One region of the Pseudomonas sp. E45-MNA-CIBAN-0222 genome, then DNA from elsewhere that is predicted to be linked to it. Evidence: riboswitches for the same ligand, from Rfam matches in the RefSeq annotation. Region 1 holds a riboswitch; each other region holds the start of a gene.
The links. Region 1 has a riboswitch for cobalamin ahead of btuB (TonB-dependent vitamin B12 receptor). Riboswitches for the same ligand answer to the same signal wherever they lie in the genome.
Positions count from the first base shown of each region.

Region 2: linked by a shared signal. The riboswitch ahead of AAEZ08_RS02505 (energy-coupling factor ABC transporter permease) and the one ahead of btuB (TonB-dependent vitamin B12 receptor) in region 1 are both predicted to bind cobalamin.
Region 3: linked by a shared signal. The riboswitch ahead of cobG (precorrin-3B synthase) and the one ahead of btuB (TonB-dependent vitamin B12 receptor) in region 1 are both predicted to bind cobalamin.
Region 4: linked by a shared signal. The riboswitch ahead of cobW (cobalamin biosynthesis protein CobW) and the one ahead of btuB (TonB-dependent vitamin B12 receptor) in region 1 are both predicted to bind cobalamin.

Region 1 is NZ_JBEOPU010000016.1:15,298-20,729, forward strand. Features, by position in the region: gene btuB (TonB-dependent vitamin B12 receptor) at 1-1,664, opposite strand, end outside; cobalamin riboswitch at 1,784-1,995, opposite strand; gene AAEZ08_RS19885 (metallophosphoesterase family protein) at 2,139-2,942, shown strand; gene nhaD (sodium:proton antiporter NhaD) at 2,967-4,220, opposite strand; gene AAEZ08_RS19895 (C40 family peptidase) at 4,406-4,930, opposite strand; gene AAEZ08_RS19900 (C40 family peptidase) at 5,007-5,432, opposite strand, start outside.
Region 2 is NZ_JBEOPU010000001.1:562,319-567,750, forward strand. Features, by position in the region: gene cobJ (precorrin-3B C(17)-methyltransferase) at 1-1,575, shown strand, start outside; cobalamin riboswitch at 1,620-1,820, shown strand; gene AAEZ08_RS02505 (energy-coupling factor ABC transporter permease) at 1,857-2,507, shown strand; gene cobF (precorrin-6A synthase (deacetylating)) at 2,531-3,301, opposite strand; gene AAEZ08_RS02515 (vWA domain-containing protein) at 3,336-4,034, opposite strand; gene AAEZ08_RS02520 (magnesium chelatase ATPase subunit I) at 4,016-5,029, opposite strand; gene cobN (cobaltochelatase subunit CobN) at 5,090-5,432, opposite strand, start outside.
Region 3 is NZ_JBEOPU010000001.1:555,733-561,164, forward strand. Features, by position in the region: gene AAEZ08_RS02465 (TonB-dependent siderophore receptor) at 1-496, opposite strand, end outside; gene AAEZ08_RS02470 ((2Fe-2S) ferredoxin domain-containing protein) at 669-1,385, opposite strand; gene AAEZ08_RS02475 (cobalt-precorrin-6A reductase) at 1,439-2,176, opposite strand; gene cbiE (precorrin-6y C5,15-methyltransferase (decarboxylating) subunit CbiE) at 2,173-3,378, opposite strand; cobalamin riboswitch at 3,450-3,650, shown strand; gene cobG (precorrin-3B synthase) at 3,751-5,082, shown strand; gene AAEZ08_RS02490 (precorrin-8X methylmutase) at 5,075-5,432, shown strand, end outside.
Region 4 is NZ_JBEOPU010000001.1:570,605-576,036, reverse strand. Features, by position in the region: gene AAEZ08_RS02550 (alpha/beta fold hydrolase) at 1-84, shown strand, start outside; gene AAEZ08_RS02545 (ABC-F family ATPase) at 175-1,764, opposite strand; gene cobM (precorrin-4 C(11)-methyltransferase) at 2,182-2,937, opposite strand; gene AAEZ08_RS02535 (cobalamin biosynthesis protein) at 2,949-3,407, opposite strand; cobalamin riboswitch at 3,523-3,741, shown strand; gene cobW (cobalamin biosynthesis protein CobW) at 3,836-4,891, shown strand; gene cobN (cobaltochelatase subunit CobN) at 4,898-5,432, shown strand, end outside.

The sequences.
Region 1 (5,432 bases):
TCATAGCGCTGGCCCTCGGCGTGCAGACTGGCGCCGACGCTGAAGGCACCGAGCCGACGGTCAACGTCGAGGTTGAACAGCTGTTTTGCCCGGCGCGCCAGTTCGTTGCCGCGGTTGGCCCCGGCGGAGCGGTTCTCCGGCTCCAGCAGGCTGTAGTTGGCGTTCCAGTCCCAACCGAACAATTGGCTGCCGAGCACCAGCTCGACCCCGCGGATACGCGCTTGCTGCACGTTGGCCGGCGCGGAAATGCTGGCGTCATAGGCAATGAGGTCATCGACCACGGTGCGATAGGCATTCACCGCCCAGTGGCCCCAGCCATGCTGACCGGCAAGGCCGACCTCAAGGCTCTCGGAGGTTTCCGCATCCAGCTCGGGGTTGCCGTAGTCGGGGTAATACAGCTCGTTGAAGGTCGGCGCCTTGAATGCCGTGCCGTAGCTGATGGTGCCACGTAGCCAGTCAGTCAGCGCATAGCCGTAACCGATGTTGCCGGTGTCGTGTTGGCCGAACTGGTCGTTGTCGTCACGACGCAGCGACAGCTGCCAGTCATGGCGACCGACCTCGCCCAGGTACTGAGCGAAATAGCCGTCGTTGTCCCGGGAGTCCTCGGCATAGACCGTGGTGCCGTTGACCTCGTCGCGCTGGCGGTCGGCACCCAGGATCAGCGTATGCCCAGCGGCCAGTTCGATATCGTTCTGCCAGCTGAAAGTATCGCGACGGCTGTCGAAGCGTGAATAGAACTGCCCGTCCTGATAGGCATCGGATTTGTCTTCACTGCGCCCGGCCTGCAGCGTCACCAGCCAGCGCTCCAGCGGACTGAAGCGTGCACGGGTGCCAACAACTTTCGACACACCATCGGCATTGGCGCCGAACCCGGACGTGCGAGCCCGGTTCACGCTGTCGTAGTCGTTATGGGATTTGGCCTGCAGCAGGTTGGCGTCCAGCTCCAGACCGTTGTCGAAACGATAGCCAGCGCTCAGCGTCGCGGACAGGTTGCGATAGCCATCGGCGTCGTTTTCGTAGCCGCTGGTGCCCACCGATTTGACGTTGATGCCATCAGTATCCGAACCGCTGACGCCCAGGCTGTACCAGCCACGACCGTCGCCACCGGAAACACCGGCGCTACCGGTGTAGGTGTCATGGGTGCCGTAGCCGGCCGAGAAGAACGGTTTGACGCCCAGCCCTTGCCCTTTGCGGGTGAATATCTGGATCACCCCGCCGATGGCTTCCGAGCCATACAGGCTGGAGCGTGGCCCGCGCACCACCTCGATGCGCTCGATCAGCTCCACCGGCAGATCCTGCAAGGCCGAGCCACCGGAGGTCACCGAGCCGATCTTGATGCCGTCGATCATCACCAGCACATGGTCGGACTCAGTGCCGCGCATATACAGCGAGGTGGACTTGCCCGGCCCGCCATTGTTCGCCAGCGAAACGCCGGGCACTTGCTTCAGAAGCTCGGGCAGCGAGCTCGCCTGACTACGCTCGATTCGCTCGCGGTCGATCACCGTCACTGCCGCCAGGCTTTGCCGAGCGGTCTGCGCGGTGCGCGTAGCGGTTACCACCTGCTGTTCAAGGTCGAGAGGAGCGGCGGCCAGCTGGCCGATGGAAAAGGAGAAGCTGCCGAGCAGCACATAGGCCGCTGGCTTGAAACGGGGCTTGCAAGTCAAGGTACAGGTCTCCGTCGTGCCCACCCGCACGACTGAAAGTCGACGAAGACAGACGAAGGAACTGCAGAGGAGAAGTGAATACCGCGAAGGGTACGCACCCGCTCAGCGCCCGCCGCACTGTCAGTGAAATGCGACAGGCCGGTCTCCGGGCTTGCGAGCGTACGCCTTGCGGCGTCCCGAAACCGCACCTTCCCATGCGCGAGCACAGTGGCTATTACGGTTTCTCGACTCGCCTACCGTTGCGGGGGCAGCGCCGGAATCTTCGTAAGAATGGACCGGCTTCCCTGTTTCACCCCCTTTTGCAGGGGGCACCTGAGGCGACGCGGAGGTTAGTCCAAGGCTGGACGTGACGCAACCGCAGGGTTGTCGCAGCGCGCCGCAATTTCCGCTTGCATCTCACCGCTTGGAACGGCGGACGCCGAAAGGCTTCGAATGCAACAATGCCCCGATCAGCCAGGACCATAACCGACGCCCATGACCAGCATCGTGCAGATTTCCGACACCCATTTCGGTACCGAACAGCCTTCCGTGGTCCAAGCCCTGGAGGACCATGTCCGCGAACACCAGGCCGATCTGCTGGTGTTTTCCGGCGACATCACCCAGCGCGCGCGCCGCGAGCAGTTCGCCAGTGCAGCCGCCTTCGTGCGCCGCGTGGAGGCTGACGGGGTGAGCGACACGCTGGTGATCCCGGGTAATCACGACATCCCGTTGTATAACGTCTTCGCGCGTCTTTTCACGCCGTACGGCAATTACCGACACCACTTCGGCGATGAGCTGGAACCGGTATTCGAGAACGAAAATACGCTGGTGATCGGGCTGAATACGACCCACCCACGGCGGCACAAGGACGGTGTAGTCACAGCGCGGCAAGTTGAGCATGTGGTACAGCGCCTGGCCAACAGCGACCCGCGCAAGATCCGCATCGTGGTGGCGCACCAGCCGTTCGGCGCCATGGTGCCGAGCGACCTGCGCAATCTCCAGCATGGCGCCGAGCCGGCGCTGCAGCGCTGGGCCGAACATGGCCTGGACCTGGTCATGGGCGGGCACATCCATCTTCCTTACGTGCTTCCGCTGTCCAAGCAGTACGCCGGTCTGCAGCGCGAGATCTGGATGGTGCAGGCCGGCACTACGTTATCTACACGTCTACGCGGCACGTCACCCAACTCGTTCAACCGCTTGAAGTTGCATCCCGGCGAGCAGAAGAAGGTCTGCGTCGAGCGCTGGGATCTTCAGGACGGTCGCTTCGTGCTGGGCTCGCACTTCAACCTGAGCTGGTAATCCCGCGCTCGCGCAGCCGGCCGATCAACTCATCGACAGGCCAATCAGATAAACGCCGGCGAAGCCGATATTGAAGGCGATAAACAGGTAGAGCATGTGCCGCAGATAGCTGCCGAAGGTCAGCCCCGGCACTTTGCTCATGGCGACGATGCCAGACGCCGAGCCGATCACCAGCAGCGAACCGCCAACGCCGACCGCATAGGTCAGCACCATCCATTCAGCCACGCCCATTTCCAGCCCGGACTTGAGCAACGCGGCGGTCAGCGGCACGTTGTCGATCGCCGCCGACATCACGCCCATCAGGTAGTTGGCCATCACCGCCGGCACCTGGTCATAGATGTGTACCAGCCCGTCGAGCACGCGAATTTCCTTGAGCATGCCTACCAGCAGGAGGATGCCAAGGAAGAAGAACAGCGTCTCGAACTCAACCTGCCGCACGTATTCGAGAATCGGATCGGAGTCGTTGTCATCGCTGAAGAAACGCGCAACCAGGAACATCACCGACAAACCTGCCAGGAAAGTCAGCACCGGCGGGATCTGGAACAGGAAGTTGCCGATGATGGTGCTGAGAATGGTGCATAGGAAAATCACTGCAATCGCCACATCCACGCCGCGCACGTCGTTGCGCTGCCCCTGCACCATGACCTCGCCTTTCATACCAATCGACAACATGGCGGCAAGCACCATCACGGCGACGAAGGCAGGCAGGGCGAGCACCAGCAACTGGAGAATCGCCACCTTGCCGGCCAGAAAAATCATCAGTGTGGTGACGTCGCCGGTGATCAGCGCCACGCCCCCGGAGTTGACCGAGAAGACCACCAAGGTAGCGAACTTGATGGTCTTTGCGCGATCCAGCTGGAGCGAGAGGATCAGCGTAATTGAGACCAATGTTGCGGTGATGTTGTCAGCCAGCGACGAGAACACGAAGCAGAAGGTTGCAGTGAGAAACAACAGCGCACGCTCGCTGATTCTTCGCGGCAATACGAGATAGATCAGGTTCTCGATCATGCCCTTCTTGTTCAGATAGGCGACGAAGGTCATCGCCGCCACCAGGAATATCCACAATCCCGCGATTTCCGCGATGTTCTCGTTGAGGCTCTCCAGCACCGTTTCCCGCGCCTCGCCCGCCGGGGCGAAGATGAACAGCAGCAGCCAGGCCAGGGTGCCGAAGAACAGCGTGACCTTGGCCTTGTTTACATGGGTTATTTCTTCGAGCACGACACCAAGCAGTGCCGCCACCGCCAGTGCGATCAGCACGTACGTCAGCAATACAGGCATAACTCACCTAATGGGGAACTAAGGAAAGGGACTTGTGCACAGCGGGCTGCACACGGAGGGAAAATTGGGCAGCGCATGGTAGCCAAACACCGAGATGAGCGAAATCACCGCATGTCAAACGGAGACTATTTCAGAATGTTTTGCGAGTGAAAGGAGGCCGTTGGCAGACTGCAGCAGGGCCCAGCCTAGGGATTGCTGGCCAAGCGCTCGTGGTCGAGGACTCGCTTGGCGCCCAGGTAGTTCTTCTGCCAATAGCTGGCGGTCAGGCTGTCCAAACGTACCGTGCCGCCGGAAGACGGTGCATGGACGAAGCGATCCTCGCCAACGTAGATGCCTGCATGGCTGACACGACGGCCGCCGCTGGTAGCGAAGAACACCAGATCACCTGGCTGCAGCGCGTGGCGTCGTACGGCCGGTCCGCGCAGATTGCTCATGTCCTGGGTGGTGCGAGGCAGGCTGATGCCGGCCGCGCCACGATAGACGTAGCCGATCAGGCCGCTGCAATCGAATCCGCTGTCAGGCGTATTGCCACCCCAGCGATAGGGCGTGCCGACCAGGCCGAGCGCGCTGAACAGTACATCCTCGGCAACACCGGGTACGGGGTGAGAAGTAGTGGGTTCCTGAACGACTGGCGGTGCCGATGGCTGGCCGGCACAGGCAGCCAGCAGCGCGAAGAGAACGACAAGCGTGAGACGGGCCAGGTAATGCATCGCAGAGCGGTCCAGGCAAATGAGCCATCACTCTGCCGGCATGTGGGGCCAGACGCAACCCCCAGCAGTCGTCAACTCAGCGTTGAGCCGTGTGCGGCTCCAGATCGGTGGCCAGTGCCAGGACGCGCTTGGCTTCCATGTAGCTGGCGCGCCAGTACTTGTCATCCAGGCTGTCGACCCGAACGCCACCGCTGCGGCTGCTGGAAGCGTGGATGAACTGGTCATCACCGATATAGATGCCGGCATGGCTCACGCGACCACGACCACGATTATTGAAAAACACCACGTCGCCAGGCTCCAGCTCGGTGCGCTTGACCACAGGCGCGTCGAGATTGATCAGCTCGCGGGTAGAACGCGGCAGGTCGAGACCGGCCTCCTTGCGGAACAGAAAGCCAACGAAGCCGCTGCAATCGAAACCGCTCTTCACCGAGCTGCCACCGTAGCGATACGGGGTACCGACCAGGGTAAAGCCGCGCTCGAGGATACTGTCGGCCAGCTGCGG
Region 2 (5,432 bases), on a different contig from region 1:
CAGGTTTATGGGCTGAGCGGACGCGCTGTCGAAGCCGACAGGCCGTACGATAACTTTGGCGAGCATCTGCGCGATCTGTATCGAGCCAACACGCCGATCATCGCGCTGTGCGCGGCGGGGATTGTGATCCGCAGTCTGGCCCCAGTACTGGGCGACAAGGACAACGAGCCCCCGGTACTGGTGGTTGGTGAGGATGGCAGCGCAGTGGTGCCCTTGCTCGGCGGCCTGGCAGGCGTAAATCGGATGGCCCGGGAGATCGGCGCCGCACTGGAGGTCAGCCCGGCCATCACCACCAGCGGCGAGCTGCGCTTCGGCGCTTGCCTGCTCTCCCCGCCGTCCGGTTATGTGCTGGGGGATCTGGAACAAGGCAAGCGATTCGTCAGCGACCTGCTGGCCGGCGCGCCGGTGCGCGTCGAAGGTCCGGCGCCCTGGCTGGATGAACTCAGCCTGCCGCTCGACCCGCAAGCGCAACACCGGGTGTCCGTCAGCCCGCTCCGGCAGGACGATGCGTGCACGTTGAGCATCCACCCCAGGCTGATCGCGATTCATGTCGAACGCGTTGGCCCGGAACTGGATACCGAAGTTCAGCAGCTGATCGATGAATCCAGCTTTTCGCCGCACAGCCTTGCCTGCCTGATCGCACCGCTCCACCTCATGTCCAGCACCGAGCTGCAACACGTGGCCAGCCAGCTTGGCCTGCCGATCCGCTACAGCGACGACACCACGCAATTGCCGGCGCAGCACAGTCGCAGCCAGCGCGCACGGCTATTGCTCGCAGATGAGCCGATCGACATCAAGCAGATCGGTCAGCCCCGCGGCTCGCTGACGGTGATTGGCCTCGGACCGGGCGCTCCCGAATTCATGGTGCCTGCGGCGCGCCAAGCGCTGGACGAGGCGCAAGACCTGCTCGGTTACGAGACATACATAAAGATGGCCGGCCCGCTCAGGCCAGGCCAGGTCAGCCACAGCAGCGACAACCGCGAGGAGCTGCAGCGTGCAGCCCATGCCTTCGAGCTGGCCGCCAGCGGTCGCCGGGTTGTGGTGATATCGTCCGGCGACCCCGGTGTGTTTGCCATGGCCGCCGCGGTACTGGAAGCGCTGCACGCATCAAGCGACCCCCGCTGGCACGCCGTGGATCTGCAGGTGCTGCCAGGCGTATCGGCGGCGCTGGCCACCGCCGCCAAAGCCGGCGCGCCGCTGGGTCACGACTTCTGCATGCTCTCGCTATCGGACAATCTCAAACCCTGGACGCTGATCGAGAAGCGTCTGGAACACGCCGCTGCGGCCGATCTGGTCATGGCCTTCTACAATCCCATTTCCAAGGCGCGGCCCTGGCAGCTCGGGCGGGCGCTGGAAATACTTCGCCATTACCGCAAACCGGAAACACTGGTTGTGCTTGGCCGCGACATCGGTCGCCCAGCCGAAGCCCTGACTGTCACCACGCTTGGCGACCTCACGCCCGAACAGGTGGACATGCGCACGCTGGTCATCATCGGCTCGTCGCAGACCTGCCGGTTTGCCAAGCCGGACGGTGGCGACTGGGTCTATACCCCCAGAAGTTACCCTGCCGATTGAACGGAAACCTCGTTTTAGACGTGCCGAAAGCCGATAAACCCACTACCCTAGCGACGCTTGATGGTTCTGCCCCAAAGGCAGAGGCAAGAGGGAAGCAGGTACGCCCACGGGCTACTCCTGCGCTGCCCCCGCAACTGTGAACGGCGAGTTCACCTGCAAATGAAGTCACTGGCCTGATCGGCTGGGAAGACGCAGGTGCACATTGACCCGTGAGCCAGGAGACCTGCCATCAGCGTGCCGATCCCGGCGCCTTTCAACCCGCATCCCTCGGAGGGAGAACGATGCATATCGAACCTGGCGTACTCAACGCCGCAAAAATCGTCTTTGCCAACGCCGCAGCCGTTTCAACATTGGCCGTGTTCCTGCCCAAGCTGATGTGGCGCCCCGACATCTGGGTCAAGACCCTGCTCGCCGCGTTGTTCTTCTCCATCTTCATGGAGGTCTTTCACATGCCGGTCGGCGCCTCGGAACTGCATTTCGTGGGTGCGTCGGCTGTCTATGTGATATTCGGCTTCGTGCCGACGCTGTTCGGATTCGCTATTGGCCTGCTGCTGCAAGGGCTGCTGTTCGAGCCGTCCGATCTGGTGCACCTGGCGGTCAACTCGCTGTCGCTGATCCTGCCGCTGATCGCCGCCCATGGCCTGCTCGGCCGGCACTTCTTCGCCCAAGGCGGGCGCGTGATTCGCTGGGCCGAAGTGGTCAAGTTCGACGCAGCCTTTTACGGCGGCGTGGTGCTGATGGTCGGCTTCTGGCTGTCGCTGGGTAACGAACCCACGCCTCTGCAGAATTGGGCGATGTTCGCCGTTTCCTACCTGCCGCTGGTGCTGCTCGAGCCGTTGTTCACCTGCCTGGTTGTCCGCACGCTCAAACGCTTTGCAGATAACCCGCTGATCAGCCGGTTCACCACCGTCAAAACCCTCGCGACCGCCTGATCAGGCCACGCCAGCGCTGACGATCAGTCTTCGTCAGCGCTGCGGCGACGCAACAGGTAGCTGTCCATCATCCAACCATGCCGCTCGCGCAACTCGGCGCGGGTGCCGCGGATCTGCTCCGCCACCTCACCGACCTTTCCTGCAATCAGCACCTCATCCGCGGTGCCCACGTATGCGCCCCAATAGATGTCCATCTCCTGATCGACGAACAGGCAGTAGGTATCCCGCGCATCGAGCATCACCAGTACGCTATCCAGCCCGTCAGGAAAGCCCTCGGCCAATCGCCGGGCCGGCATGACCTGAAAGGCCTGACCGATGCTGTTGAAGCAGACTTTGTGCCGGGCCGCCAGCGCCTGCAGGCTGGTGATGCCGGGGATCACCTCGTAGGTGATGGGCTCCGGGCTCGCCTGCACGATGTCCTCGACGATGCGCAGCGTGCTGTCATACAGCGCAGGATCACCCCAGACCAGAAAGCCGCCCACCTCACCATCGGCCAGCTCATGGTGGACCATCTGCTCGAACACCCGTTGCTTGTCCTGATTGAGGTCGACAACGCTGGCCCGGTAGTCGGCGACACCTCGCACGCGCTCGGGGCATTCGGCCTCGACGAAGCGATACCCCGGCGTGTCGATGAAGCGCTCGCAGATGTGCTTGCGCAGGTGGATGAGCGAGTCCTTCGAGGCGCCCTTGTCCATCAGGAAAAACACGTCGACGCGGTTCAACGCCTTGATCGCCTGGACCGTCAGAAAATCGGGATCGCCTGCGCCAATGCCGATGATCAGTAGTGTTTTCACAGGTTCTGGCTCCATTGCGCTAAAGGTTGGTCGTTTAGACAGGGTTGTTCAGGGTCGCGAGCGTGTCGATGTGCTGATACTCCGCGCCCAGTTCTTCGGCCAGTTTCCGTGCACGGCCCAGGCGGATCGGGGCGCTCTCGATGTCTACCAGCACGACCGGGCAAAGACTCGGTTCCAGAGCTGTCGACTCACGCAAGCGGCCGTCCGTGAGGACCAGCAGTCGATGCTGCTCGGCGGGCTTGAGTTGCTGCCGACGACGCTGCCATGCTGCCGCCTGCTGCAAGGCATCCAATAGCGGCGTGCCGCCACCTGCGCCGAGATCAGCCAGCCATTGTTGCTGCACACCGGTCACCTTGTGACCTGGCCAAACCCAGTCGGCTTGCTTGCCGTTGGCCCGCAAAAGCGCCAGCCGCACTCGTTGCCGCCGGGCCTGCTCGAACACCTCGCCGAGCAGCCCTTTCGCCTTGCTCAGCGCACCGTGGCGACGGGTCGAGCCCGAGGCATCGACGATCACCAACCACACTTCACCCGCCCGCCGACTGCGCGGCCTCATGACGAGGTCATCGCGGCGCTGCGGCCTGCCGTTGAGCATAAAGGTCGCGGCCCAGTCGATCCGCCCAGACACGCCGCCGCGACTGGCGCCGTGCCGCCCTCCATTCACGCTACCCGGTGCTGCTCGTGCATCCGCGCCGGAGGCGCTGCGTGGGCGGATGCTCAGGGCTTTTTTGACCAGCGAGGCGGTTCACGCCGAGCACCCACAGGTTGAACCTGGGCCGGCAGCTGCCCCCAGTCGCCAGCGCCCTGATCATCCCTGGAGGTACCGGCGTCTTCCTTGGGTTGTGCCTGCGGTGACTGCTGCTGCGGCGGTGAAGGCGGCGTTGCCTGCTGCTGCCGATGACGCAGAACAAAATCGGCCACCGCATCGATGTCCTCGGCCTCGATGCGTACCGAGCCACGCCAGGCCGCATGGGCGCGAGCAGCTCGCAACCAGACCAGATCAGCTCGCAACCCATCGACCTCGGCGGCAAAGCAACGCTGACTGATTTGCTCCAGTGCTGCCTCGTCCAACGGAATATCGCTCAGCTGGGCGCGCGCTTGCTGGCAGCGCGCCCGCAGCGCCCCCTGCTCTTCCGACCAAGAGGACAGAAAGCGCTGCGGATCGGCATCGAAATTCAGCCGACGGCGAACGATTTCCGCCCGCTGTGCAGGCTGTGGCCGCGCGTCCAGCGCAACGTTGAAGCCGAAACGGTCGAGCAACTGCGGCCGCAGTTCGCCCTCCTCGCTGTTCATGGTGCCGATGAGCACGAAGCGCGATGGGTGCCGATGGGAAACGCCGTCCCGCTCCACATGGTTGATGCCGCTGGCCGCCGCATCGAGTAACAGGTCGACCAGGTGATCCGGCAGCAGGTTGACCTCGTCGACATAGAGCACGCCGCCATCGGCCTTGGCCAACAAGCCCGGCGAGAACTCGGCGCGCCCTTCACCCAGAGCTGCATCGAGATCCAACGAGCCCACGATGCGTTCTTCACTGGCACCCAACGGCAAGGTGACGAACTGGCCGCTTGGCAGCAGGTCCGCCAGCCCTCGCGCCAGGGTCGATTTGGCCATGCCGCGAGGGCCTTCGATTAACACACCGCCAATCGCGGGATCGATTGCTGCCAGACAAAGGGCCAGCTTGAGGTCATCGGCTCCGACCACGGCGGCGAGGGGGAAATGGCTATCGGGCATGGCAGGCATCCGTAGAGGCAGAAAGCGGTACGTAGGGTGGGATGGAGGAAAGGCGCTCGCTCATGACTCCTCGCTATCGATCAGCAGATTTTCCAGCGCTTCCTGATACTCGCCGGGCTCCTCCCAGAGCCCACGTTGCTGGGCTTCCAGCAGGCGTTCGAGGATGTTCTGCAGGGCCTCGGGGTTGTGTAGCTGGATGAACTCCCGGGTATCTCGGTCCAGCGCATAGGCATCGGCCAGCAGCGCGTACTGGTGATCATCGATCAGCCCGGTGGTGGCATCGAAGGCGAACAGGTAATCCACCGTGGCCGCCAGTTCGAAGGCGCCCTTGTAGCCGTGCCGCTTCATGCCGGCGATCCACTTGGGGTTGGCCGCGCGGGAGCGCACCACCCTGCCCAACTCT
Region 3 (5,432 bases), on a different contig from region 1:
TGCCGCCCGGATCACCGCGTCCGTAAAGGCTGGCCGAAGGCCCCTTGAGCACTTCGACCCGCTCGATATTGGAAGCGTCCGGTGGGTTCATGAAGCCGCGGTTGACGCTGAAACCGTCCTTGTAGAACTCTCCGGTGGTCAGCCCGCGCACGCTGTACTCGTACATGGTCAGGCCACCGAAGTCGTTCTGCCTGGCGACACCGCCGGCGAAGTCCAGCGCCTTCTCAACGCGCGGGCTGTCCAGATCCTGCAGCACGGATGCTGGAACGACGCTGATCGACTGGGGTATTTCCTCGATGGGTGTGTCGGTTTTCGTCGCGCTGCGCGTGCGTTTGGCGCGGTAGCCCTGAACCGGTCCATCGGCGCGTTCCTGATCTGCCGTGATGGTGACGGAGTCCAGTACCGCCGCTTCCTGTGCCCCTGCCAGCGGTACGCCAACCAACATCAGCGCCGTTCCGGCACCCACCCACCTCAATACTGCACTTGCGTTATTCATGCTAAAACTCAAACACCGATGTTATATCGTAACAATGCTGTAGGTTTAGCAAGCGAGTGTCAATGGAACGATTCGTATATGCGCTTGAACCAACGGGTTGGCGATCAAGAATCTGGTAAGCAGTTGGCGTGCGCGTGAAAGCCTGGACTAACGCCAGGCTGCCCCTACAGGTTCATTGGCCCGGCATCAGCATTTCGGGCACCTCGCGCCCGGCGACGAACAACTCGTCGACCAACCGTGTCACCTCCGCCTCGTTGCGAACCCGGTACCACTTGCCGGCCGGATAGACGCTCAGCGTCGGGCCCTGATCGCAGGGGAACTGGCACTGCGTCCGGGTGATGTGGACGCCACCGGCGCATTCGAGCTTGCCGGCGGCCTTGAGCTTTTCCCTTAGCCCCTTCCACAGCGGCAAGGCACCGCGACGTGTGCAGCGCGGGCCATTGCATAGCAGCACGCGGTGCTCATGCAGGGGAATCTTCGACCAGGCGTGCACATCCGGAAGCGGTGCGACGTCGGTGCACGGCAGGTGCAACTCCGGTCGGTCGATCAAGGCGCAGGCCGCTTCGACGGGCAGCGCCTCGGCGGTGCCAATTGCACTGGCCACGAAGATTTGCTCAGCGCCTTCGAGCTGCACGAGTTCGCTACGCAGCCAGTCAAGATGAGCGCTGCTCGATTGCGGCTCGAGGTCGATCACCAAGAGTGGCCGACCGCTTTCACTGACCGCATTCCACAGCGGTTCGTAGCCTGAGCCTGTATCGATCACGTCCCGCAGCGCTTGTTCGTCGCGCAAAGCAGCCAGACGTGCACGGAATACTTCGGCGAACGAGCCTTCAGACAGGTCGGGACCGACGAACAAGACGCGGGCGTAGGGTGAATCAGCGGTAGTCATTGGCTCTCTCCTTAGCGGCGCGCAGCATAGCAGCGACGGGCGAAGGCGAGCGATCAGGCGCTGGAATCGACGCCGACGGTTTTGAGCGCCGAAAACAGTTCATCACGGCGTGCGAATTCCCGGCTCACCGCCGGTAGCAACGGGCGACGCAGGAGCAGGACCGGCAGGCCCCGCTCACGAGCCACCTGCAGTTTGGGTTCGGTGGAGTCGCCGCCGCTGTTCTTGCTGACGAGCACATCGCAATTCAGCCGGTCGAACAGCTGCCGCTCGGCCTCAAGGTCGAACGGACCGCGGTCGCCGATAATTTCGGCTCGGTCAGCCGATGCCTGTGCGTCCAGGCAACGAACTGTCCAGTGTTGGTGTTCAGGAATTTCGTGCAGGTGCGCCAGCGGCTCGCGGCCGAGCGTGAAAAACGGTCGCTGGAAATCGCCCAGGGCGCCGATCAGCTCAGCCCAGTCGTTCACCTCGTGCCAATTGTCCCCCTCGCCTGCTTGCCAGGCCGGGCGGCGTAACGCCCAGCATGGAATTCCCGCCTGTTCCGCCGCGATTGCTGCATTGGCGCTGATCTGCGCCGCGTAGGGGTGCGTGGCATCGACCAGCAGCTCGATACGTTCCGCCGCGATGAAGGCAGCCAGCCCCTGCGCACCGCCAAAACCGCCTACGCGGACCTGGCACTGGAGGTCGCCGGGCACGCGTCCCAGACCGGCCAGACTGTAAACATGCGAGGAGCCAAGGCCGCGAGCAAGACGCAAGGCATCGCCCGTGCCGCCGAGCAGGAGGATGCGGGTCATCGCGGCTTCTCGACCTGCAACAGCGTGATCGGCAACGCTCCACGCCAGGTATCGAAACCGCCCAGCGGCTGCGCATGCGCCACGGATATCCTCGTCAGCTCGCCGCCGATGCGTTCACGCCAGCTCATCAGCAGCGCCTCGCTCTGCAAGGTCACCGCATTGGCCAGCAACCGCCCGCCCGGTTTAAGGCTGGCCCAGCATTGCTCCATGACACCCGGAACCGTAACGCCGCCGCCAATGAAGATCGCGTCCGGCTCGGGGAGGCCTGCCAGTGCCTCAGGCGCCCGGCCTGCCACCAGACGCAATGCTGGAACGCCCAGCGCGTCGCGGTTGTGTTCGATATGGGCCTGACGCCCGGCATCGGCCTCCACCGCGATCGTCCGGCAACTGGCATGCGCACGCATCCATTCGATGCCAATGGAACCGCAACCGGCGCCGACGTCCCACAGCAGTTCGCCGGGCATGGGTGCGAGCCGAGCCAAGGTCAGCGCGCGGACGTCCCGCTTGGTCAGTTGGCCGTCGTGTCTATAGAGCTGATCGGCAAGACCGGGTGTGAGCGGCAGGCGCTGGGCATTCGAGTCCGCTACGCATTCAACAGCCAACAGATTCAGATCGGCAATCACATCGAATGACCAGTCCGCTGCAAGGGAATCCAGCCGCCGTTCCCTGGCGCCGCCCAGATGCTCAAGCGCGGTCAGACGGCTCGCACCAAAGCCCCGGCTCGTCAACAATTGCGCCACCTGAGTGGGGCTGGTTCCGTCGTTGCTGAGGATCAGCAGCCGCACACCAGGAGATATTTTGGCGCTCAGTGCCGCGAGCGGTCTGGCAACCAGGGATACCACCTCCGTTTCCTGCAGCGCCCAGCCAAGACGTGCCGCGCCCAACGAGACTGACGACGGCGCTGAGAACACCCGCATCTCCTGTGCATCCAACTGCCGCGCGAGCGTGGCGCCAATGCCATAGAACATGGGGTCTCCACTTGCCAGCACGCATAAAGGCGAGCCGCGACTTGAAAGCACCGGTTCCAGGCTGAACGGCTTCGGCCAGCACTCTCCCAGGCCCTGCAAGTGATCGGGCAACAGCGCCAGCTGCCGATCACCGCCGATGATGCGTGTTGCCTCACCGAGAGCCTGCCGAGCCGCTTCGCCGAGCCCGGCCCAGCCGTCTTCGCCGATCCCCACCACCGTCAACCAGGGCGTCATCCCGCCTCTCCATCACAATGCCAAGCCTTCGTCGGGACAGGCTTGGCTGTCGCGTCGTCCGGCAAAGCGGGCATAATAGCGCCTTCGTCGGTGCCCGCCGCGACCACGCCACGGGCCTAAGAGGGAATACGGAGCGATCTGATGATCGTGACCGAGCTGCCCCCGCAACTGTAAACAGCGAATCCTCCGCACACACGCCACTGGGAAACCGGGAAGGCCGCGGACGATGAAGACCTGTCAGCCAGGAGACCTGCCGACGACGCTGGTCGCGAGTGCCAACATCGGGCGGGGTGTACCGATGCCAACTGAGTTCAACGAACTCTCCCGGTCTGGTCGCCGCGTCTTTTGGTTACAGGTGCACCGTGCGCGACCATGCCTCCCATGACTGAACTGCCCTTTCCTCGCCCAAGCGCTTGCCCTGGCCTGCTGCGCATCGTGCAAGCGCTGGACGGCGGCATCTGCCGAGTCAAGTTGCCTGGCGGCGCTCTGGCCGCGAGTCAGGCGCGCGCGATCGCCGAGGCGGCGCAGCGCTTTGCGAGCGGCGTGCTCGAGCTGACCAACCGCAGCAATCTGCAGATCCGTGGTGTACGTGCCGAATCCGAGCAAGAGCTGATCCGCTCATTGCTGGAAGCGAACCTCGGCCCGTCGGTGCTCGATGCCGACGATGTGCGCAATCTCATGCTCAGCCCCGCGGCCGGCCTGGACCCTCAGCAGCACATGGATACCCGGCCACTGGCCGACGCACTCCTGGCGCTCTTGCAAAACAATTCCGCGCTGCACGTCCTGTCCGCCAAGTTCGCCATCCAGCTCGATGGTGGTGAGAGCCTATGCATGCTCGAACACCCTCACGACCTCTGGTTACGCGCCCTCCCCGGCGCCCCGCAGTTGATATTCGGCCTGGCCGGCTGCCCGACCGACAAACCGCTGGGCATGGTTGCCGCTGCGAACGCCGTACAGCTGGTCGAAGCGATCCTGCTGACCTTTCTGGAGTGCGCCGTCCCTGAGCAGAGCCGCATGCGTCAGCTGCTCGAATGCATCCCGGCCGATGAACTGGTGCGACGGGTTCAGGCGCGCCTGCCATTCGCAATTTCACCCGTAGCGGTTGAATGCCAACGCCAAATCCCTGCCGCTGCCCCGCCGATTGGCATCATCGCGCAACGCCAGGCAGAGCTCGCGATGGTCGCGGCCAGCGCGCCGCTAGGGCGGATCAGCGCCGAACAACTTGGCGCCGTTGCCGAACTGGCGCAGCGGCATGCAGATGGCAGCCTGCGGCTTACGCCCTGGCAGGGTCTACTGATTCCAAATGTGCAGATCCACGAGGCGGACAACGTACTCGCAGCCCTCACGCAAGTCGGGCTGCTCACCAACAGAGCCGCTCCCCTGCCCAACCTGATTGCCTGCACCGGTTCTGCCGGCTGCGCGCGCGGGCTGGCCGACACCAAGCACGACGCTCTGGCGTTGGCGGCCTGCCTGCAACAACACGACGCGCACCCTCAGGTTCACCTCAGCGGCTGCTCGCGATCCTGTGCGGCTGCGCATGTCGCGCCGTTCACACTGCTTGCAGTCGGTGACGGCCTCTATCAGCTCTACGAGCGCGCCGCGAATGTGGCCGGTTTCGGCCAACCACTGGCACCCCCCATGAACATCGACCAAGCGGGCGCCTGGCTCGCCCAGCACCACGCAACGGGACGCATCCATGCTTGATTACATCCGCGACGGTCAGGAGATCTACCGGCGCTCCTTCGCCACCATTCGTGCAGAAGCCGATCTCAGCGCGATTCCGCCTGACATGGAAAAGCTCGCCGTACGGGTGATCCACGCCTGCGGAATGGTGGACATCGTCAGTGAGCTCGCCTTTTCTCCAGGCGCCGGGGCGGCCGGCCGTGCCGCCCTGCACGCCGGCGCGCCGATCCTCTGCGATGCACGGATGGTGGCCGAAGGCATCACCCGGCCACGCTTGCCGAAGAACAACCGGGTCATATGCACCCTCCATGACGATGGCGTGCCGGACCTGGCGCAGGCGCTCGGCAATACACGCTCTGCGGCAGCGCTGG
Region 4 (5,432 bases), on a different contig from region 1:
TGCGGCCACTGGATTCAGAACGAGCAGGCGGAGAGGGTGAGCGCGCTGCTGCTGGACTTTCTTGCCCGCCGCTTTGCCAGCTGACGAGCGGCAAGACGCACTGCTGAGGCGATGCCTATGAGTCTGCAGCGCCCTCTCCGAAGAAAGAGGCGCTGCGATAGGGGCGGGTGAGGCTCAGACCAGCACGCCCTGGCTGCGCAGGTAGTCGTCGTAGCTGCCGCTGAAGTCGGTCACGCCGTTCTCCGACAGCTCGATGATGCGCGTCGCCAGCGAGCTGACGAATTCACGGTCGTGGCTGACGAAGATCAGCGTGCCCGGGTAGTTCTCCAGCGCCAGGTTGAGTGCTTCGATCGATTCCATGTCCAGGTGGTTGGTCGGTTCGTCCATCACCAGAACGTTGGGTTTCTGCAGGATCAGCTTGCCAAACAGCATGCGGCCCTGTTCACCACCGGAGATGACCTTGACCGACTTGAGGATCTCGTCGTTGGAGAACAGCATGCGGCCAAGGGTGCCGCGTACCAGCTGTTCGCCGCCCTGGGTCCACTGGCCCATCCATTCGAAGAGGGAGAGGTCATCCTCGAAATCGTGGGCATGATCCTGGGCGTAGTAGCCGTACTCGGCACTCTCGGTCCACTTGACGCTACCGCTGTCCGGAGTCAGTTCGCCAACCAGGGTGCGCAGCAGGGTGGTCTTGCCGATACCGTTGGGCCCGATGATCGCCACACGCTCGCCGGCCTCGACGGTGAAGCTGAAGTTCTTGAACAGCTCCTTGTCGTCGAAGCTCTTGGACAGGCGTTCCACAGTCACTGCCTGGCGGTGCAGCTTCTTGGTCTGCTCGAAGCGGATGAACGGACTGATACGGCTGGAAGGCTTCACTTCGGCCAGCTGGATCTTGTCGATCTGCTTGGCACGGCTGGTGGCCTGCTTCGCTTTGGAGGCGTTGGCCGAGAAGCGGCTGACAAAGGTCTGTAGCTCGGCGATCTGCGCCTTCTTCTTGGCGTTGTCCGACAGCAGCTGCTCGCGCGACTGAGTGGCGGCGGTCATGTACTCGTCGTAGTTGCCCGGGAACAGGCGCAGCTCACCGTAATCGAGGTCGGCCATGTGGGTGCAGACTGAGTTCAGGAAGTGGCGGTCGTGGGAAATGATGATCATGGTGCTGTTACGCGCCGTCAGAATCGTTTCCAGCCAGCGGATGGTGTTGATGTCCAGGTGGTTGGTTGGTTCGTCCAGCAGTAGTACATCCGGATCGGAAAACAGCGCTTGCGCCAGCAGCACGCGCAGCTTCCAGCCTGGGGCGACTTCGCTCATCGGGCCGAAATGCTGCTCAAGCGGAATACCCAAACCAAGCAGCAGTTCTCCGGCACGGGATTCTGCGGTGTAGCCGTCCATTTCGGCGAATTCACCTTCGAGTTCGCCGACCTTCATGCCGTCTTCTTCGCTCATTTCCGGCAGTGAGTAGATGCGGTCGCGCTCGGCCTTGACCTTCCACAGGTCCTCATGGCCCATGATCACGGTGTCGATCACGTTGAATTCTTCGTAGGCGAACTGATCCTGGCGCAGCTTGCCCAGACGCACGTTCGGCTCGAGCATCACCTGACCCGCAGAGGGCTCCAGATCGCCACCGAGAATCTTCATGAAGGTCGACTTGCCGCAGCCATTGGCGCCGATCAGACCGTAGCGGTTGCCACCGGCAAATTTGACGGAAACGTTTTCGAACAGCGGCTTGGCACCGAACTGCATGGTGATGTTGGCGGTAGAAATCAAAGACTTGTCCTGCGGGTGTAACAGCGGTGGTTAATCGCCTGCCTCCGTTCCCCATACCAAGTACGTACCAGTTTGATTCTGGCAGGCAGCTTTTCGAGCTCGTTCCAATCGGAGGCCGAGCTCAGCCATTTGGCATAAGTTGAGAGCAACATCTGGACGCGGTACCCAATGGGTTTGGCCATGAACGAAGAGGGTTCATGGCTAATCGTCAGGTACATGGTTGCGTAGGTGTGTCGGGCGTCGTATTGCCGGCTGCCGGTGCTTTGAGCATCTAGCGCGGCGTGAAAGTCGACAATGGTAACACTTGGCTCTCCGTTCCACAGCCCGCGCGTGCTCGGCGGCTAGACGAAAGGCCATTGCCCAGGTGGGCATGGCGGCCACTGTTATTGGCTATCGCCCAAGACACCCGCGCTTGGGTCACGGGCTCGGCGAGCGATACAGGTGCGTCGTGTCTACGTTGTACAGCGCCGAATCGGCAAACGCTTCGGCCGTCAGCACTCGGCCGACGAGGATCAACGCCGTACGGCGAAAGCCCTTCTCGCTTACCTTGGCTTCGATGTCGGCCAGGGTACCTGTCACCCAATCCTGATCGGGCCAGCTGGCGCGGTGCACCACGGCAATCGGGCAATCCAGGCCGTAATGCGGCAACAGCTCGGCGACGATGCGGGACAGGTGCTGAACGCCAAGATGAATCGCCATGGTCGCGCCGTGGCGGGCCAGGTCGTGCAGTTCTTCACCGGGGGGCATATCCGACTTGGTGGCGTAACGCGTCAGGATCAGCGTCTGGGAAACCTGCGGCAGCGTCAGTTCGACGTCCAGAAGCGCGGCGCAGGCGGCCGTCGCGGTGACGCCCGGAACGATCTGGAAGGCGATGCCAAGCCTCCGCAGGTGGCGGATCTGCTCACCGATGGCGCCATACAGAGACGGGTCGCCGGAATGCACCCGCGCTACGTCCTGACCCTTGGCATCGGCCTGCCGGATCAGCTCGATGATCTCGTCCAGATGCAGCTCGGCGGTGTTGATCACCTGCTCGGCGCCATGACCTTCGAGTACGGCGGCCGGGACCAGCGAGCCGGCGTAGAGGATGATCGGGCAACTGCGCACCAGACGCTGCCCTTTGACGGTGATCAGTTCCGGATCGCCCGGGCCGGCGCCGATGAAATAGACGGTCATGCAAACTCCAATCAGGAAAGGCGGGTGACGGCGATCGCGCACGTTGCGTTGGCGGAGCGCAGCTTTCCGCACAGCAACTTGGCTTTGCCGTCACTCAGGGATTCAGCCTGTGCCAGGGCGCTGGCCTCGGCGAGTCCGGCGCTGCCAGTCAGGCTCTTGCTGAGCGGCGAGGTCTCGCTGAGCGCCGCATCATACGGCGCGAGCTCTGCAGCTGACAGCAAGGCCAGGGGCAACTGCAGGTGCGCTGCCAGCTCGTGCAGGCCTGGCTCGTCCGTTTTGCGCTCACTGCTGGCAAGGCAGCTGAGCGCTGCGATCGCCAATCCATGCTCCCTCAATGCGCGATGCAGAAGCGCCTCGAGTTCGATCCGGCTGCAGCCCCTGCGGCACCCGAGGCCCGCGACGTACAACTGCGCACCCGACGCTGCAGAGGCATCGGGCGCGGACGAATCTTTGGCGGTTTGGAGGGGCATGGCGCTCAGTCGTAAGGACCGTAGCCGAACACGGTCAGGCATCAAGGGGGCGCAAGGACACCACGAAGCTTTTCCCGAGGTCAACCGTGGCGATTGACCCGCTCCAAGGCTCTGCGTAGCCTTCACGGGTCGAGGTTCTCTGGCGCTGCCAGAGCTAAGAGGGAACACGGAAAGCCGTGGCTGCCCCCGCAACTGTAAATGACTGACCCTTGGGTGCGCCGCGTAGCTGGCGCGCCAGCCACTGCAACTGACGCGGGAAGGCGAGGGTAATGGCAGGCGCGCCACGCGTTGCCCGGTCGTGAGCCAGGAGACCTGCCTCGCTACACATTGACAACCGGGCGGGGTGCTCCGGTGGTGCTTGTTGGCGCACGTCGCCAAGTAGTGTCCGCCTGCCTGCTCATCTATTTCTCGATGCTTGCAGGGCCACGATGAAAACCCTCTCCAAACTTCCCGTCACTATCGTTACCGGCTTTCTCGGCGCCGGCAAAACCACCTTGCTGCGCCACATGCTGGGCGATGCCGAAGGGCGTCGTATCGCCGTGATCGTCAACGAGTTCGGTGAGCTGGGCATCGATGGCGAAATTCTCAAGCAGTGCTCCATCGGCTGTAGCGAAGAGGAGGCCAACGGCCGCGTCTTCGAGCTGGCCAACGGCTGCCTCTGCTGCACGGTGCAGGAAGAGTTCTTCCCGGTGATGCGTGAACTGGTGGCGCGCCGTGGCGACCTTGACCATATCCTCATCGAAACCTCGGGCCTGGCGCTGCCCAAGCCGCTGGTGCAGGCCTTCAACTGGCCGGAAATCCGTAACGCCTGCACCGTGGATGCGGTGATCACCGTCGTCGACAGCCCGGCGGTGGCCGCCGGCACCTTTGCCGCATTTCCCGATCAGGTCGATGCCCAGCGCAAGCTCGATCCCAATCTCGATCACGAATCGCCTCTGCATGAGCTGTTCGCCGATCAGCTGGCCAGCGCCGATCTGGTCATCCTCAACAAGGCCGACCTGCTGTCGCCAGAGGCATTGGCAGCGGTCCGGGCCGAGGTGGCCGAGGAGCTGCCCGAGGGGGTCAAAGTCATCGAGGCGCACGGCGGCGAGCTGCCGCTGAACGTGCTGCTGGGCCTGGATTGCGAAACCGAACTGCACATCGAAGGGCGCAAGACCCATCACGATCAGGAAGACCATGAAGAGCACGATCACGAAGCCTTCGATTCTTTCTCGGTCGATTTGCCGGAGGCCGCTGACGACAGGCTGCTGCAGGCGTTGAAAGACGCGGTGGTCAAGCACGGCATCCTGCGCATCAAGGGCTTCGCTGCAATTCCAGGCAAGCCTATGCGCCTGCTGCTGCAAGGCGTGGGGCAGCGTTTCGACAAGCACTTCGACCGCCCCTGGCAGGCCGGTGAAGTGCGTACCACCCGGCTGGTCATCATCGGCCAGTCGCTTGACCCAGCAGCGATAGACGCCGAACTGAACGCGGCACTGGCGGGCTGACCGGCCGTGCATCTGCTGCGCACCCAGCCCGGCCAGCAATTGCCGGCCGACAGCATTGCCGACCTGGGCCAGACGCCTGGGGACATCGTCGTGCTGTGCACGGGTGATTCGCATCTGTCACTGCTGGCCGAGGTGGCCGGCCAGCTGCCTGAGGATTACCCCAGCCTGCGGCTGGCGAGCCCGGCCCAGTTGGGCAACAACGCGTCGATAGACTTCTATGTCGAGCAGGTCCTGCAGCACGCCAAGGTCATCCTGATTTCCGTTCACGGTGGCGTCAGTTACTGGCGCTACGGAATCGAACGGCTAGTGGAGCTGGGCCAGCGCGGCGCCAAGATCATCATGGTGCCGGGCGATGACAGCCCTGATCCTGAGTTGAGCGAGCTCGGCAACGTGCCGGCCGAGGATAGCCATCGGTTGTGGCAGTTCCTGCGCCAGGGTGGCATCGACAACGCGCGCCAGTTCTACCACTGCATCGCCAGTCGCTGGTTGGGCCGAAACTATGCCTGGCACGAACCCGAGGCGCTGGCGCGGGTGGCGATCT